Linked DNA regions of Pigmentiphaga aceris. The protein of the gene in region 2 binds, or shares a complex with, the protein of the main gene of each other region. Links are inferred from orthologs where the notes say so. Each region holds a gene or a part of one and is shown on either strand. Other genes may lie near its edges.

Region 1 (7,123 bases), 580 kb from region 2 along the record:
CGTTCTTCAGCGCTTTCCACAGAGCTTCCTGCGAGGCTTCATCACGCGGCGGCGGGCTGCAGCAGAACTTCGCGCCTTCGGTGCCGGGCAGGTCCAGGTCTTCAGCGGTCAACAGCAGATAGTGCGGGCAGGTTTCGCCGTGCACGGATGCGCCCAGCGCCTTGGCCGAATGGATGGCTTGCGCGCCACCCAGCGTGGACACGTGCACGATCAGAATCGGCACATCCAACACCGAAGCCAATTGAATGGCGCGGTTGGTGGCTTCGTTCTCGGCTGCCGGCGCGTGGCTGGTCGCGTGGTACTTCGGCGCGGTATAGCCCTTGGCGATCAGGTGACGCGCGATCCACAGGATCACGTCGTTGTTCTCGGCGTGGATCATCGGCAGCGCGCCTTCGCGGGCTGCCACCGCAAACACATCCAGCAGCTGCGTGTCGTTCAGCTTCAGCTTGTCGTAGGTCATGAAGACCTTGAACGACGTGATGCCTTCGCGGATCAGCTCGGGCAGATCGCGCTCGATGGTCTGTTCCGTCGGGTCCGAGATGATCAGGTGATAGCTGTAGTCGATGACCGACTTGGCAGCGGCCGACGCAGCGTAGTTGGTGGCTACCTCGCGCAGCGAATCGCCCTTGTGCTGGGCCGCAAACGGCACGATGGTGGTGTTGCCGCCAAAGGCCGCCGACACGCTGGCCGAGTGCCAGTCATCGGCGCACATCACACCCATGCTCGACAGTTGCTCGATGTGGCAGTGGCTGTCGATGCCGCCCGGGAAGACCAGCTTGCCGCCTGCGTCGATGTCGCGGGTGCCTGCCGGCAGGTCTTGCGCAACGGTGACGATGCGGCCGTCACGAATACCGATGTCGCCGTGGAAGTCATCGGTGGCGGTGACGATGCGCGCATTGCGCACGGTCAGGTCGAAGGAGGCGTGGCTGCCGGGGGTCGAATTCGTATCGCTCATGGGCTGTCTTCTGCAGAAGCCGGCCGGCGTGTGCGCCAGGCTGGGCAATTGAGGGGCTGGACGAAGCCTGCCCAATCACCGGCCTGCGGTAAATCTGCTGAAATTCGCGCGCACCGATTCAGTGCATGCGCTGGATGCACGCAAGCGATTGATTCCGCTGACTAAATTTTTTGCTTGGTGGTCACATGCACCACATAGCTATGCCGCCAGGTTATGACTTGGCGACAAATGGTGATGGCAGACATAGGTGAAACCCTGTCGTGAAAATGCCTCAAGCCGCGTGAGCGGCTTGAGGCATTGAGGGGTATAGCGGGGGATGTGCCGCGCGAGTGCGCGGGCAGGGGGGCAGATTAGGTCGAGCGAGAGGGGCGTGGAGTCAGGCGGCGTGAATACTGGCGTGTGGGATGTCACGCCGGCATTCAGGTTGGTCGATTCACGTTTCGATCTACGTGTTTTGATCCAAACTTTGCGATCCGAGCGTTTCGATCCGAGCGTTTCGATCCAAGCATTTCGACCCAAGCTTGGCCCATGCATAGCGGGCCAAGCCTGCCGAATCGATACCGGTCAAAGAATGACCAGATTGTCCCGATGCATCAATTCCGCTTCGTCCATGCTGCCCAGAATGTCGGCAATCTGGGTAGACGGTTTGCCCAGAATGCGGCGCGATTCCGAGGACGAATAATTGATCAGGCCACGGGCTAATTCACGACCGCTAGCGTCTTGGCAGGCCACCACGTCACCGCGTTCGAAGTCGCCGCTGACGGCGGTCACGCCAATTGGCAGCAGACTTTTGCCGTCTTGCGTCAGCGCGCGCACCGCCCCTGCATCCAGCGTGACCCGGCCACGCAGTTGCAGGTGGTCGGCCAGCCATTGCTTGCGCGCAGGCAGGCGAGCGATCGGCGCACGCAGTTCGGTGCCGATGCAGATGCCTTGCGCCAGACGCGTCAGCACATCGGGTTCGCGGCCCGATGCAATCACGGTATGGGTGCCGCTGCCGGCTGCGCGACGCGCTGCCAGTACCTTGGTAAGCATGCCGCCACGGCCGATGGAACTGCCTGCGCCACCCGCCATGCCTTCCAGCAAAGGGTCGCCCGCATTGGCATGCGAGATGAATTCAGCGTCGGGATTCTTGCGCGGATCGGCCGAGTACAGGCCGCTCTGGTCGGTCAGGATGACCAGCGCGTCGGCATCGATCAGGTTGGCCACCAGTGCGCCAAGCGTGTCGTTGTCGCCGAACTTGATCTCATCGGTAACGACGGTGTCGTTCTCGTTGATGATCGGCACCACGCCCAGACGCAGCAACATGAACAGCGCGGAACGCGCGTTCAGATAACGCTGGCGGTCGGCCAGGTCGGCGTGGGTCAGCAACACCTGCGCGGTGCGCAGCTGGTGTTCGGTGAAGCAGGTTTCATACGCCTGCACCAAACCCATCTGCCCCACGGCGGCAGCCGCCTGCAAGGAATGGATGTCGGTGGGGCGCTTGTTCCAGCCCAGGCGCAGCATGCCTTCGGCAATCGCACCGCTGGACACCAGCACCACTTCCTTGTCCAGCGCACGCAAGGACGCGATCTGGGTGGCCCAGCGGGCCAGGGCGACGCGGTCCAGGCCGCGTCCTTCGTCAGTGACCAGTGACGAACCTACCTTGACCACCAGGCGGCGGGCATCGGCAATTACGGATACGGCATTCATGGGAGTTGGGTGCTCGCCTTGTTGAGTGCTCAGCGGGTTTGATGGGTCCTGCTCAGCGCGCGTCGTCGCCTTCTTCATCATCTTCGTCGTCTTCGGCCTGCGCCTTGGACATGTCGTAGGCCTGGTTGCCCAAGCCCACGGCGCTGCCGCTGGACAAGGCCGCTGCCAGCGCGGGCGCATGGCCTGCGGCAATGGCGGCTTCTTCGACTTCGTGCTCGATCTTGCGCTGGGCATCCAGCCAGTCTTGCAGCGCGAACACCAGCTCACGCGTGCCCAGGCCAGCAAGTGCCGAGATCGTGAAGACCGGACCGGTCCAGCCGTATTCTTCGCAGAACTTCTTCTGCATGGCTTCCGGGTCTTCGACCATGTCGAGCTTGTTCAGCACCAGCCAACGCGGCTTGTTGTACAGCGTCTCGTCATACAGACGCAGTTCTTCAACGATGGCGCGGGCGTCGGCCACCGGGTCGGCGGTTGGGTCCGGCGGGGCCACGTCGACCAGGTGCAGCAGCACACGGGTGCGCGCCAGGTGACGCAGGAACTGGTGACCCAGGCCCGCACCTTCAGAAGCACCTTCGATCAGGCCCGGAATGTCCGCGATCACGAAGCTGCGCTGCGTGTCGGTACGCACCACACCCAGGTTGGGGTGCAAGGTGGTGAACGGATAGTCGGCAATCTTCGGACGTGCGTTCGACACCTGGCTGATCAGCGTGGACTTGCCGGCGTTCGGCAGACCCAGCAAGCCGACATCGGCCAGCACCTTCAATTCCAGGCGCAGCTTCTTCTGCTCGCCCGGGTCACCCAGCGTGAACTGGCGCGGTGCGCGGTTCGTGCTGGACTTGAAGTGCAGGTTGCCCATGCCGCCCAGGCCGCCTTGGGCCAGGGTGACCTGCTGGCCGTGATAGGCCAGGTCGAACAGCAGTTCGTCGGTCTCGGCGTCGAACACCATGGTGCCGACGGGGACGCGCAAGAACATGTCTTCGCCCGCTGCGCCGAAGCGATCGGAACCGCTGCCGTACTCGCCTTGGCGAGCGCGGTGCAGTCGCGCGTAACGGTAGTCGATCAGCGTGTTGATGTTGCGGTCAGCGACCGCATAGATCGAACCGCCGCGCCCGCCGTCACCGCCGTCCGGGCCGCCCTTGGGAATGAATTTCTCGCGCCGGAAACTGGCTACGCCATTGCCGCCCTTGCCGGCAACCACTTCAATCGTGGCTTCATCGACGAATTTCATGAGATTCCTTGGGTGGCCTGAACGCGCTCTGCTGTCGAGCAAAGTGCAAAGACCACAAAAAATGAAAAAGGCCCTGCCGCGAACGACAGGGCCTCGGTTCGCATGACCGTCGCGAAGACGGTGCGATGCGGTCCCGTAAGTTCAGGAAATCCAGGGTGCCGGGCACCACGAGGGATTTCCTGTCAGCGAACCAGACCGAGGCCTGGTGCGCCGTGGCAAATTACTCTGCCGTGAACGGGACGATCGAGACGTACTGCTTGTGCAGCGCGCCTTTGAAGCCGAACTGAACCGTGCCGTCCGTCAGGGCGAACAAGGTGTGATCCTTGCCGATGCCGACGTTCGTGCCCGGGTGGAAACGAGTACCGCGCTGACGCACGATGATCGAACCAGCGGGGATCAGTTCACCACCGTAGGCTTTGACGCCCAGGCGCTTTGATTCTGAGTCGCGGCCGTTCCGTGTTGAACCGCCGCCCTTTTTCTGTGCCATTTTTTATTCCTTGCCTGTCAGACAGGCCGTGATGCCGGTTTCAGTCCAGTTTTTGCTGGGCGTTAGCGCAGCATTTGCCTGGTCTTAAGCCGAATTAGGCCGGGATGACGTCGATGACGATTTGGGTATAGTTTTGGCGATGGCCTTGACGCTTTTGGTAGTGCTTGCGACGACGCATCTTGAAAATCTTTACCTTGTCATGACGACCATGAGCAAGCACCGTAGCCTTGACCACTGCGCCAGCAATGAACGGCGAGCCGATGCGCAGTGCATCACCTTCACCAATTGCCAACACCTGATCCAGCTCAATCACTTGCCCAACGTCTGCCGGTATCTGTTCGATTTTAAGTTTTTCGCCGGTGGCAACACGATACTGCTTGCCGCCGGTTTTTATGACCGCGTAGGACATGGGGATGAAACCTCGAGTAGATTATGCTCTTGAGAGAGCACAACCCATGATTCTAGCGGGGTGTTGTCCCGCTGGTCAAATCCTGCTACGACAAACGGCGCGACCCGTATAATCTCCGCCACAGCTTTGCCCCTGCTGTCTCGTGCTGGCCCCGTGCCGCTTCATCGCACGCGTACCGTTGGGGCGATTCCTCTCAGCACAGCCAGTCGCGGATCCATCTTGAGCCTGCCCAATCTGCTAGCCCCCATTGCCGAAGACATGAACGCGCTGGATCGCGTGATTCGTACCCGGCTCGATTCCGACGTCCCCCTGATCCGCACGGTGGGCGAGTACATCATTGGCGGTGGCGGAAAGCGGATGCGACCTGCCTTGTTGCTGCTGGTGGCGCGTGCGCTCGGCTACGCCGGCACGCATCACCACTTGCTGGCAGCGGTGGTGGAATTCATCCATACCTCTACCTTGCTGCACGACGACGTGGTGGACGAATCCAGTCTGCGTCGCGGTCGCGGCACGGCCAACGCCGTGTTCGGCAACGCAGCCAGCGTGCTGGTCGGCGACTTCCTGTATTCGCGTGCCTTCCAGATGATGGTCGAAACCGACTCGCTGTCGGTCATGCGCATCCTGGCCGATGCCACCAACGTGATCGCCGAAGGCGAGGTCTTGCAGCTGTTGAACGTGCACGACCCGGACGTGACCGAGGAACGTTACTTCCAAGTGGTGCGCTACAAGACGGGCAAGCTCTTTGAGGCGTCTGCGCAATTGGGTGCGGTGCTGGCGAATGTGGGTGCTGAACAAGAAGCGGCTGCCGCCGAATACGGCCGTCGCGTGGGTACTGCCTTCCAGCTTATCGATGACGCGCTGGACTACAGTGGCGACGCTGAAGCACTGGGCAAGAACGTGGGCGACGATCTGCGCGAAGGCAAACCGACCTTGCCGCTGATCCGTGTGTTGCAAGTGGGCAGCCCGGCGCAGCAGGCGCTGATTCGCAATGCCATCGAAACCGGCGAAGCTGATTTTGCTGCCGTGGCCGCCGCGATTCGCGATACGGATGCCTTGCAATACACCCGCGCAGCGGCGGTAGCCGAGGCAGACGCCGCCCAAAAAGCCGTGTCCGGCTTCCCCGTTTCCGAGTTTTCGAAATCTCTGATAGAATTCTGCGCTTTCGCGGTAACAAGAGACCGCTGATTGAGCTTAAGACCATTCTATTTGCCGAGCTTCTTCTGGAAGTTGGTGGTGGAAAAGTTGAGAGCTCAGGGGTTGGGCGGTGAAGTTCGAAAAACAAATCGAAATTCATTTGGCTCAGTCACCAAATCGGTCCTGAAACTGTGAGAGAATTCCCGCTCTGCGAAATTGCCTGAATAAATACGCGGGCCAAGGAGAAATCCTTAGCTGCCATTTAGCCAGGATATTCCGATGCAGAGAGCAAGACAGTAGTAATTCGGGGCGTAGCTCAGCCTGGTAGAGTACTGCGTTCGGGACGCAGGAGTCGGAGGTTCGAATCCTCTCGCCCCGACCAATTCGTTGGTCAGATCGCGTAGTTGTTCATACGCTGGTCAGATGCCCTTGTACCGACAAGAGCGACAGAAAGCACCGCATAACATGCGGTGCTTTTTTGTTTTGGGCGACGGTTTTTTGGGGGTGCTGATTCAAGATCATGTCCCTGACGTCGCTGTGATGAAGGTTGGCTGAATGTTCTTTCAGTCCCATGAGCGCTTTGCGTGGTGCTCGCCGGTTTCAATCGTCGTTGCGATTGCGAAGCCACAGATTTGAATCGCCCTCCAGGCTTGCTTACGCCGGACTGCGTTGTGGCGGGGATCAGGGCCGGCGACGTGAATGCCCTGGTGCAGCCGATTCTGATTACCGTCCTCGGCTCTAGCCTCGGGCGCGCTCCTGCCTCTGCGCTCAGCTCCCCGCCTCTTGGTTTTGTCTTGATTCTGGTCTTGCTTTAGTCCTTGCTACAGCCATGGCACTGTCATGCTCACGGTCAGGTCACAGGCACATTCCAGGCACAGGTACGGCGACAGCAACGGTCTCCGCTACAGCAGTTGACGATCCTTGCGTGCCCGTTCAGGCGTTCCACTCGACCGCAATTTTCTTGCTCGCAGCATGCTGCAAAGCCCGTCTGTGTATGTTGCGGAGCCTGCATCATCTGTTGGGAAAAAATAGATGATGTTCGACTTTTATTTATTAAATGTTGGTTGTCATCTATTATTCCTGCTTCGATCATCGAAGCAGGAGCCAACATGCCCCGCGTATCCAAAGTCCAGGCCGCCCAGAATCGGGACACCATCCTCGACGCGTCCGCACGGCTGTTCCGTGAGCGCGGGATCGGCGGCGTCAGTGTGGCGGACCTGA
Region 2 (7,088 bases):
ACAGGCCCGGGCTTTTCACCAGGATTTCGCCCGCTTCGGAAATCTTGATTTCCACGCCATCGGTCGGGGGACCAACCGTGTCGGCCTTCACCTGACCGTTCTTCTGAATGCAGACAAAAACTGAAGTTTCCGTCGAGCCGTACAGCTGCTTCAGGTTGATGCCAATGGACCGGTAGAACACGAACAGGTCCGGGCCGATGGCTTCGCCTGCGGTGTAGGCCACGCGCACGCGGTTCATGCCCAGCGCGTTGCGCAAGGGACCGTAGACCATCAGGTTGCCCAGCGCGTAGTGAATGCGGTCGCCCATGCCGACCGGCTTGCCGTCCAGGATGTCGGTGCCGACCTTGCGCGCCACGCCCATGAAGTGGTGGAACATCTTGCGCTTGATCAGGCCCGCGTCTTCCATGCGGATGGTGACCTGCGTCAGCAGCGCTTCCAGCACGCGCGGCGGCGCGAAGTAGTAGGTCGGGCCGATGGCGCGCATGTCGATGTCGACGGTTTCGGGCGACTCGGGGCAATTCACCGTGAAGCCCGTGACCAGCGGCTGGATGTAGGAAAAGATGTTCTGGCCGATCCAGGCGGGTGGCAGGTAGGCCAGCACGTCTTCGCGGTCGGTCAGGCCTTCCAGGCGTTCGCAGGCACGTGCCCGGCCGATCAGCGCGTCGTGGGTCAGCACCACGCCCTTGGCCTTGCCGGTGGTGCCCGAGGTGTACAGCATGGCGGCGGTGTCGTCCGACTTGCCAGCGGCCACGGCGTCATCGAACAGGCCCGGGTGGGACGCGTCGTATTCCTTGCCCAGCGTTTCCAGCTGGTCAAGCGACAGCAGGGCCGGGTCGGTGTAGTGGCGCATGCCGCGCGGGTCGTCGTAGACCACGGTCTTCAGGCTGGGCGCCTGTTCCATGATCTCGAACATCTTGTCGACCTGTTCCTGGTCTTCCACCACCGCAATGCGCACCTCGGCGTCTTGCAGCACGTAGACCATTTCCTGGGCGACGGCGTCCTGGTACAAGGGGATCGGAATGGCGCCGAGCGACTGCGCGGCCATCATCGTCCAGTACAGGCGCGGGCGGTTTTCGCCGATCACGGCAACGTGGTCGCCGCGGACCACGCCCTTGGCCGCCAGGCCGCAGGCAATGGTACGTACGCGGGCGGCAGATTCGGCCCAGGACCAGGTTTGCCAGATGCCCAGGTCTTTCTCGCGGATCGCGGGGCGATCGGGGCGGTTGCGGGCATGCGAAAGCAGCAGCCGGGGCAGGGTGTCCGCAGATGCTGCGGCGGCGTTGCGCGAATCGGGCTGGGCCACGTGATCTCCTGCGATATCGTTATCCGGCTTGGGCGGCAAGTCGCCCTGTGTCCGGTACGTTCGTCATTTCTTTTTTGCGCTGTCATGCACCCGTATTGCGCGTTCGAAAACCCGGTCACGGAAGCTGACAAGCTGCTTGGTTGCGGTAAGGTAGCGAGTCGCTGGCACACCAACTGTCGCGGAAACGACAATCGGCGACAAAGGCCGGGTAAACGACAGGTCTGTAAAACCCTTGAGCGATAAAGGATCGATGAGCTGGTTTGACGAGACAAAAGTGGCATCCAGCTGGCCAGCCCTGCTGACAGCGCCGCAACGCGACCGCGTGCGGCGTGACGTTGCCATCCATCAGGTACCGGCCGGCACGGTGATCGGCCGCAAAGGCGATCGCGCCGACAGCTGGTTGGGCGTGGTCGACGGCTTGCTGAAGATTTCGGTGGTCAGCATCGACGGCAAGTCCGTCAGCTTCACCGGCGTGCGTGACGGCGGCTGGTTCGGCGAGGGAACCTTGCTGAAAGATGAGCCACTCAAATATGACATCGTGGCGCTGCGCGACTCCACCCTGGCCCGGATGCCGCGCGCGACTTTCGAATGGCTGCTGGAAAACAGCATTGGCTTCAATCGTTATCTGCTGGATCAATTCAATGAACGGCTGGGCCAGTTCATTGGCATGATCGAGAACGAACGCCTGCTCGGGCCGGACACGCGGCTGGCCCGTTGTCTGAGCGGCCTGTGCAATCCGATTCTGTATCCGGGCTCTGACCTGCGTATTGAAATTACGCAGGAAGAGCTTGGCTATCTCGCTGGCGTGTCGCGTCAGCGGGTCAACCAGGCGTTGCACAAGCTCGAAAACGTCGGGCTGGTGCGCGTCGAGTACGGGGCGGTCTGGGTTACCGACCTGGCTGGACTGGGGAGCTACGATGGGTGATCAAAGCGAAAACCGGGCGGCGGTCGCCCCGGGTGTGGTGCCGGCCGGTACCCGCCGTGTTGGTGTCGAGCCCTTTGCCTGCGCTGCGTTGATCCGCGAGATCGGCCGGGGCAAGGATGGGTCGAAGTCCTTGCCGCGCGATCAGGCTGAAACCCTGATGGCTGCCATGCTGGACGGTCAGGTCAATGACCTGGAACTCGGTGGCATTTTGCTGGCGCTGCGCATGAAGGGCGAGCAGCACACCGAGATTGCCGGTTTCCTGGATGCCATCGAGGCGCGCATGCGCCGGGTGACGGCACCGGGCGCACCGGTGGTGGTCATTCCCACTTATAACGGTGCCCGGCATGCCGCCAACCTGGTGCCCTTGCTGGCCGGCCTGCTGGCCAAGCGCGGCATTCCGGTCTTGCTGCACGGCCAGGCCAGCGATCCGCTGGCGCAAGGGGCAGGAAGCAATGTCAGCCGCGTGACCACGGCTTCCATTCTGGAAAAAATGGGGATCGAGGCGTCTGCGAACGTCTACAAGGCCGAAGACGCCTTGCACGATCGTCTGCTGGCATACCTGCCGCTGGATGTGGTGAGCGCGCCGCTGGCACGCCTGATCAGCCTGCGTCGCATTCTGGGGGTGCGCAATGTGTCGCACACCTTGGTGAAGCTGGTGTGCCCGGTGGCGGGGCCGGCTTTGCTGTTGTCTGCATATACCCACCCTGAATTCGGCAGCATGCTCAACGAGCTGTTCGCCGAGCGCGGCACGGCTGCCTTGCTGATGCGCGCAACCGAAGGCGAGGCGGTGATCAACGTGCGCCGCAGTCAGGAAGTGTTGCGCTGGCGCGGTGGCCAGGTCGAGACCCTGGCCGAACGTGCGCCGACGGCTGCGGCCGAGTTGCCCGAACTGCCCCCGCGCGATGCCGAGAGCACGGCCGTGTGGACCAAGGCGGTGTTGGCGGGGGATATTCCCGCCCCTGAATCCTTGGTGGCGCAGTGCGACATGATCGAGGAATCGCTGGGCCTGCTGGACCGGCGCAAGGGGGCGCGATGAGCGCAGATATTGACGGTGGCAAGCCCACGCTGGCGGACGGTGGGGCAATTCCCCCCGCCACCGGCTGGCCCGATGCCACCGCCTTGGTGCTGTTTGCGCACGGCGCGCGCGATCCGCGTTGGGCCGAGCCGTTGAACCGTCTGGCCGATGTGGTGCGCGCCCAGCGGCCGGATGTCGCGGTCGTGACGGCATTCCTAGAATTGATGCAGCCTGATCTGCCTGCGGTATTGGACGGCTTGGCGGCGGACGGTCATGTGCATGTCAACCTGATGCCGGTATTCTGGTCTGCGGGCGGCCATGTGATTCGTGATTTACCTGTATTGATCGCGGATTCCCGCCTGCGTAATCCGGGTTTGAACGTGGCGGTGCTGCCGGTATTGTCTGAATTGCCCGGCGTGCTGGATGCCGTCGCCCGGGCCGCCTGGCCGGCTGCCTGATGTACTTGGCTTGATCACTTGGGTTGATGCTTTTGGCTTGATGCATCTGATCTGATGCGTTCGGTCTGACGCCCTTTACCAAGCGCGCAACGCCAGGCCCACCACGGTTCTTTCCACTATCTGCACCTGCGTGCCCGTGGTCGGGCATGCCGGGTGCTGAGGCTTGCGCCTCGCCTATACACACCATCTACCCACCCACGGGAGTACTGCATGATCCGGATATGGGGACGCCTGAGTTCCATCAACGTGCAAAAAGTCGTCTGGACCGCCGTCGACCTGGAGCTTGATTTCACCCGTCTCGACGCCGGCGGCCCGTTTGGTGGCCTGGATACCCCGGAATACGGCCTGCTGAATCCGAACCGCTTGATCCCGGTATTGGAAGACGACGGGTTTGTGATGTGGGAATCGAACGCCATCGTGCGTTATCTGGCCGAGCGCTACGGCAAGAACAAGCTGTGGATCGACGCGCTGCCCGCGCGTGCCAAGGCCGATCGCTGGGTCGATTGGCAGGCGACGACCTTCGCCCCTTTGATGATGCCGGCGTTCATCGGTCTGGTGCGCACGCCCGAGGAAGAGCGCAACGAGCTGGCGATTGCCGACTCCCTGGCGCAGTGCGGCTTGCTGATCAACATTCTGGAACGCGAGCTTGAGCAGCGCCCGTTCCTGGGTGGCGAGGAATTCTCGATTGCCGATATTGCAGTCGGCGCGCAGGTGCATCGCTGGTTCCACCTGCCGATCAACCGTGCCCCGTCGCCTGCGCTGCGCGCCTGGTATGACCGCATCATCCATCGTCCGGGTGCGGTGGCGGCGCTGGGACAGCCGGTGGCGTAAACGGTAGTGGGAGTGTGTCTGAGCTTGCCTGAATCCGGCCGCGCTGCACGCTTGCGCGCGACGGGCGACAATAGGACGGATGGACAACCCCGCTTTCCTGTATCTCACTGGCGTCGGCGGCCAAGCCCCGATGCTGATCGCGCAAGCCCGTGGCAAGTTGCCGTTGCTGTGGCAGATTCTGCTGGCAGGCGGTGCGCCTGCTGCCGGGTCTGATCCGGCATCGCCTGTCATTGACGCAGTTGCTGCACCTGCACCCATCGCCGCAACGCATGGCAACGACGCGCCTCGCCTGACCAGCAACGCCGACGCGGCGCTGCTGCGTCTGCGCTGTGTGGTCGACTTCATCGCCAGTCATCCGGCCTTGCGTACCCGGCCTTCCTTGGGCTGGGCCTTCGACGGTGCCTTGGCGTCGTTACGCGAAGCGGTAGCCGCGCAGCCCGGGCGAAGCTTTTCTGTCGGGCTGGAGGCGTTGTCGTGGATCAGCGATGCCACGCCCGCCACCTTCATCGAAGAATGCCGTGCGGACTGCAATGCCCGCTGGCGCATGCTGGCCGAGGCCATCAGCGCGCGCGACCACATGGCCTTGAGCCGTGCGCTGTACTTGGACGACCCTGACGATTGGCGCTATTGGGCGGACAGCTTCGGTTTCAGTACCTTGGCTGACCCCTACTTCCACGGCCACATCACGCAGCCCGACGCGCCGCACCCGCTGGCCCCGTTGCCAAGGCGCAGCAGCTGGTGGCGCTGGTTCAATGCTGACTGATCAGCGCCAACCGATGCGCCTGTCGCCTTAGAACTGATAACGCGCCGTCAAGGTGATGGTGCGCGGCGCGCCGTAGTAGCACCAGATGGCGCTTTGGCAGACCGCGACGTATTCCTTGTCGAACAGGTTGCTGATGTTCAACTGCAGACGCCACTGGTTGATGTCGTAATGCGCTTGCGCATCCACAATCGCGTAGCCGCTGGTGCCCCACTGGTTGTAGGTATCGCCATAGTGCTTGCCCATGTAGCGCACTGCGCCTCCGAAGCCCAGGCGGGCCAGCGGGCCGGACTGGATGGTGTAGTCGGCACCCAGCGATGCCTGATGACGTGGCACCAGACGCAGTTGCTTGCCTTGCTCCAGCGGGTCGTTGCTTTCCTTGGCCTTGGCGTCGTTGAAAGCGTATGAACCAATCAGCTTGAAGCCACGCGACACGTTCACACGTGCTTCGAATTCTGCACCGCGCACCTGCGTCTTGCCCTGCTGCACCGTGGCAAAGGCCACGTTCGGGTCCAGGGTCTGGGTGTTCTTCTGCGTCATGTTGTACACGGCTGCCGTGTACTGGTCGCTGCGTCCCTTGGGCTGGTATTTGACGCCGGCCTCAAGCTGGTCGCCCGTGGTGGCTTTGAACGGCTCGCCGCGTGCGGTCGCACCGATCACCGGCTGGAACGAACGCGAGTACGCGGCATACGGGGCAATGCCCGAGTCGAACACATAGTTCACGCCCACCCGGCCCGACCACGCGTTTTCTTTGGTGGTGGTCTGCGTGTTGGCAATGCGGTTGTCGGTGTTGGTGTCGCTCCAGTCGTGGCGCAGGCCCAGCGTGCCCACCCAGCGGCCGATGCGGATCTGGTCTTGCGCGTACACACCTAGCTGCTTCTGCGTCTGGTCGATGTGGTAGTTGTAGGCCGGGGTGACCAGTGGCGACTGTCCGTAGACCGGGTTGAAGATGTCCAGCGTGGGTGCACCCGCCGCAAAGCCGGATGCATAGTCATTACTCAAGCGGCTGTAGTCCAAACCGACCAGCAAGGTGTGCTTGAAGTCGCCGGTGGCGAAGCGCGTTTCCAGCTGGTTGTCGACGGTGAAGGCGCGTGAGTGTTCTTCCAGCGGATAGTAATAGCGATTCAGCGTGCGCAAGTCGGCTTGCAGGCCAAGCGTACCGATGGAATTGTGGTCCAGATCGACATTGGCCTGGCGCAGGTTCTGGCGGAAGGTCCAGTCTTCATTGATCCGGTGCTGCAACTCGTAGCCGACCGACTTGAATTCCTTGTCGTAGTTGTCGTAGCCCGGTTCTCCCGTGAACACCTTGGGCGAAATCTTGCCGTTCGGGTTGAAACGCGCCGTGCCTTCCGAAGGCAGGAAACCGCCGCCCAGCGCGGTTTCGCCTTTCTGGTAGCGCGCCAGGAAGGTCACCGAGGTGTCATTGGTGGCTTTCCAGGTCAGGCTGGGCGCAAAGAAATAGCGGTCATCTTTCACGTGGTCGATCTGCGTATCGCCCTTGCGCACCAGGCCGGTCACGCGATACAGCAGGCGTCCTTCGTCGTCGATCGGGCCGGAGAAATCGGCGGCGACTTGCTTCTGGTGGAAGCTGCCGGCCTGCACTTCGATTTCGCGCAAGCGTTCCTCGGTGGGACGCTTGCTGACCACGTTGATCAGGCCACCCGGCGGCATGGCACCGTACAGACCGGATGACGGTCCTTTCAGCACCTCGATGCGTTCCAGGCCGTAAGGTTCGATGCGCGTGGCGCCGGTCCAGGTGCCATTGGGCAGCGGCAAGCCGTCCATGTAACGCGAGG

What was found.
Region 1: the proteins of ybiB (region 2) and obgE are in contact, whole or in part, in a crystal structure (PDB 8BFT), measured with the Escherichia coli proteins. The link is inferred for Pigmentiphaga aceris from one-to-one orthologs.

What each region holds. Positions count from the first base shown.
Region 1 is NZ_CP043046.1:959,808-966,930, forward strand. What follows is about bases 1,785-4,771. They hold obgE (GTPase ObgE), read right to left. Parts: upstream 3,873-4,771; coding sequence 2,697-3,872; downstream 1,785-2,696. Other genes in these bases: proB (glutamate 5-kinase), read right to left, coding at 1,785-2,644; rpmA (50S ribosomal protein L27), read right to left, coding at 4,093-4,359; rplU (50S ribosomal protein L21), read right to left, coding at 4,454-4,768. Also shown: hydA (dihydropyrimidinase), read right to left, coding at 1-955; more of proB, read right to left, coding at 1,520-1,784; FXN63_RS03985 (polyprenyl synthetase family protein), read left to right, coding at 4,988-5,953; FXN63_RS03995 (TetR/AcrR family transcriptional regulator), read left to right, coding at 7,012-7,123. UniProt on the Escherichia coli protein: An essential GTPase which binds GTP, GDP and possibly (p)ppGpp with moderate affinity, with high nucleotide exchange rates and a fairly low GTP hydrolysis rate.
Region 2 is NZ_CP043046.1:380,901-387,988, forward strand. Bases 1,291-4,242 are described here. They hold ybiB (DNA-binding protein YbiB), read left to right. Parts: upstream 1,291-2,220; coding sequence 2,221-3,264; downstream 3,265-4,242. Other genes in these bases: FXN63_RS01600 (AMP-dependent synthetase/ligase), read right to left, coding at 1,291-1,303; FXN63_RS01605 (Crp/Fnr family transcriptional regulator), read left to right, coding at 1,554-2,228; FXN63_RS01615 (sirohydrochlorin chelatase), read left to right, coding at 3,261-3,701; FXN63_RS01620 (glutathione S-transferase family protein), read left to right, coding at 3,912-4,242. In the rest of the region: more of FXN63_RS01600, read right to left, coding at 1-1,290; more of FXN63_RS01620, read left to right, coding at 4,243-4,532; FXN63_RS01625 (hypothetical protein), read left to right, coding at 4,612-5,295; FXN63_RS01630 (TonB-dependent siderophore receptor), read right to left, coding at 5,323-7,088.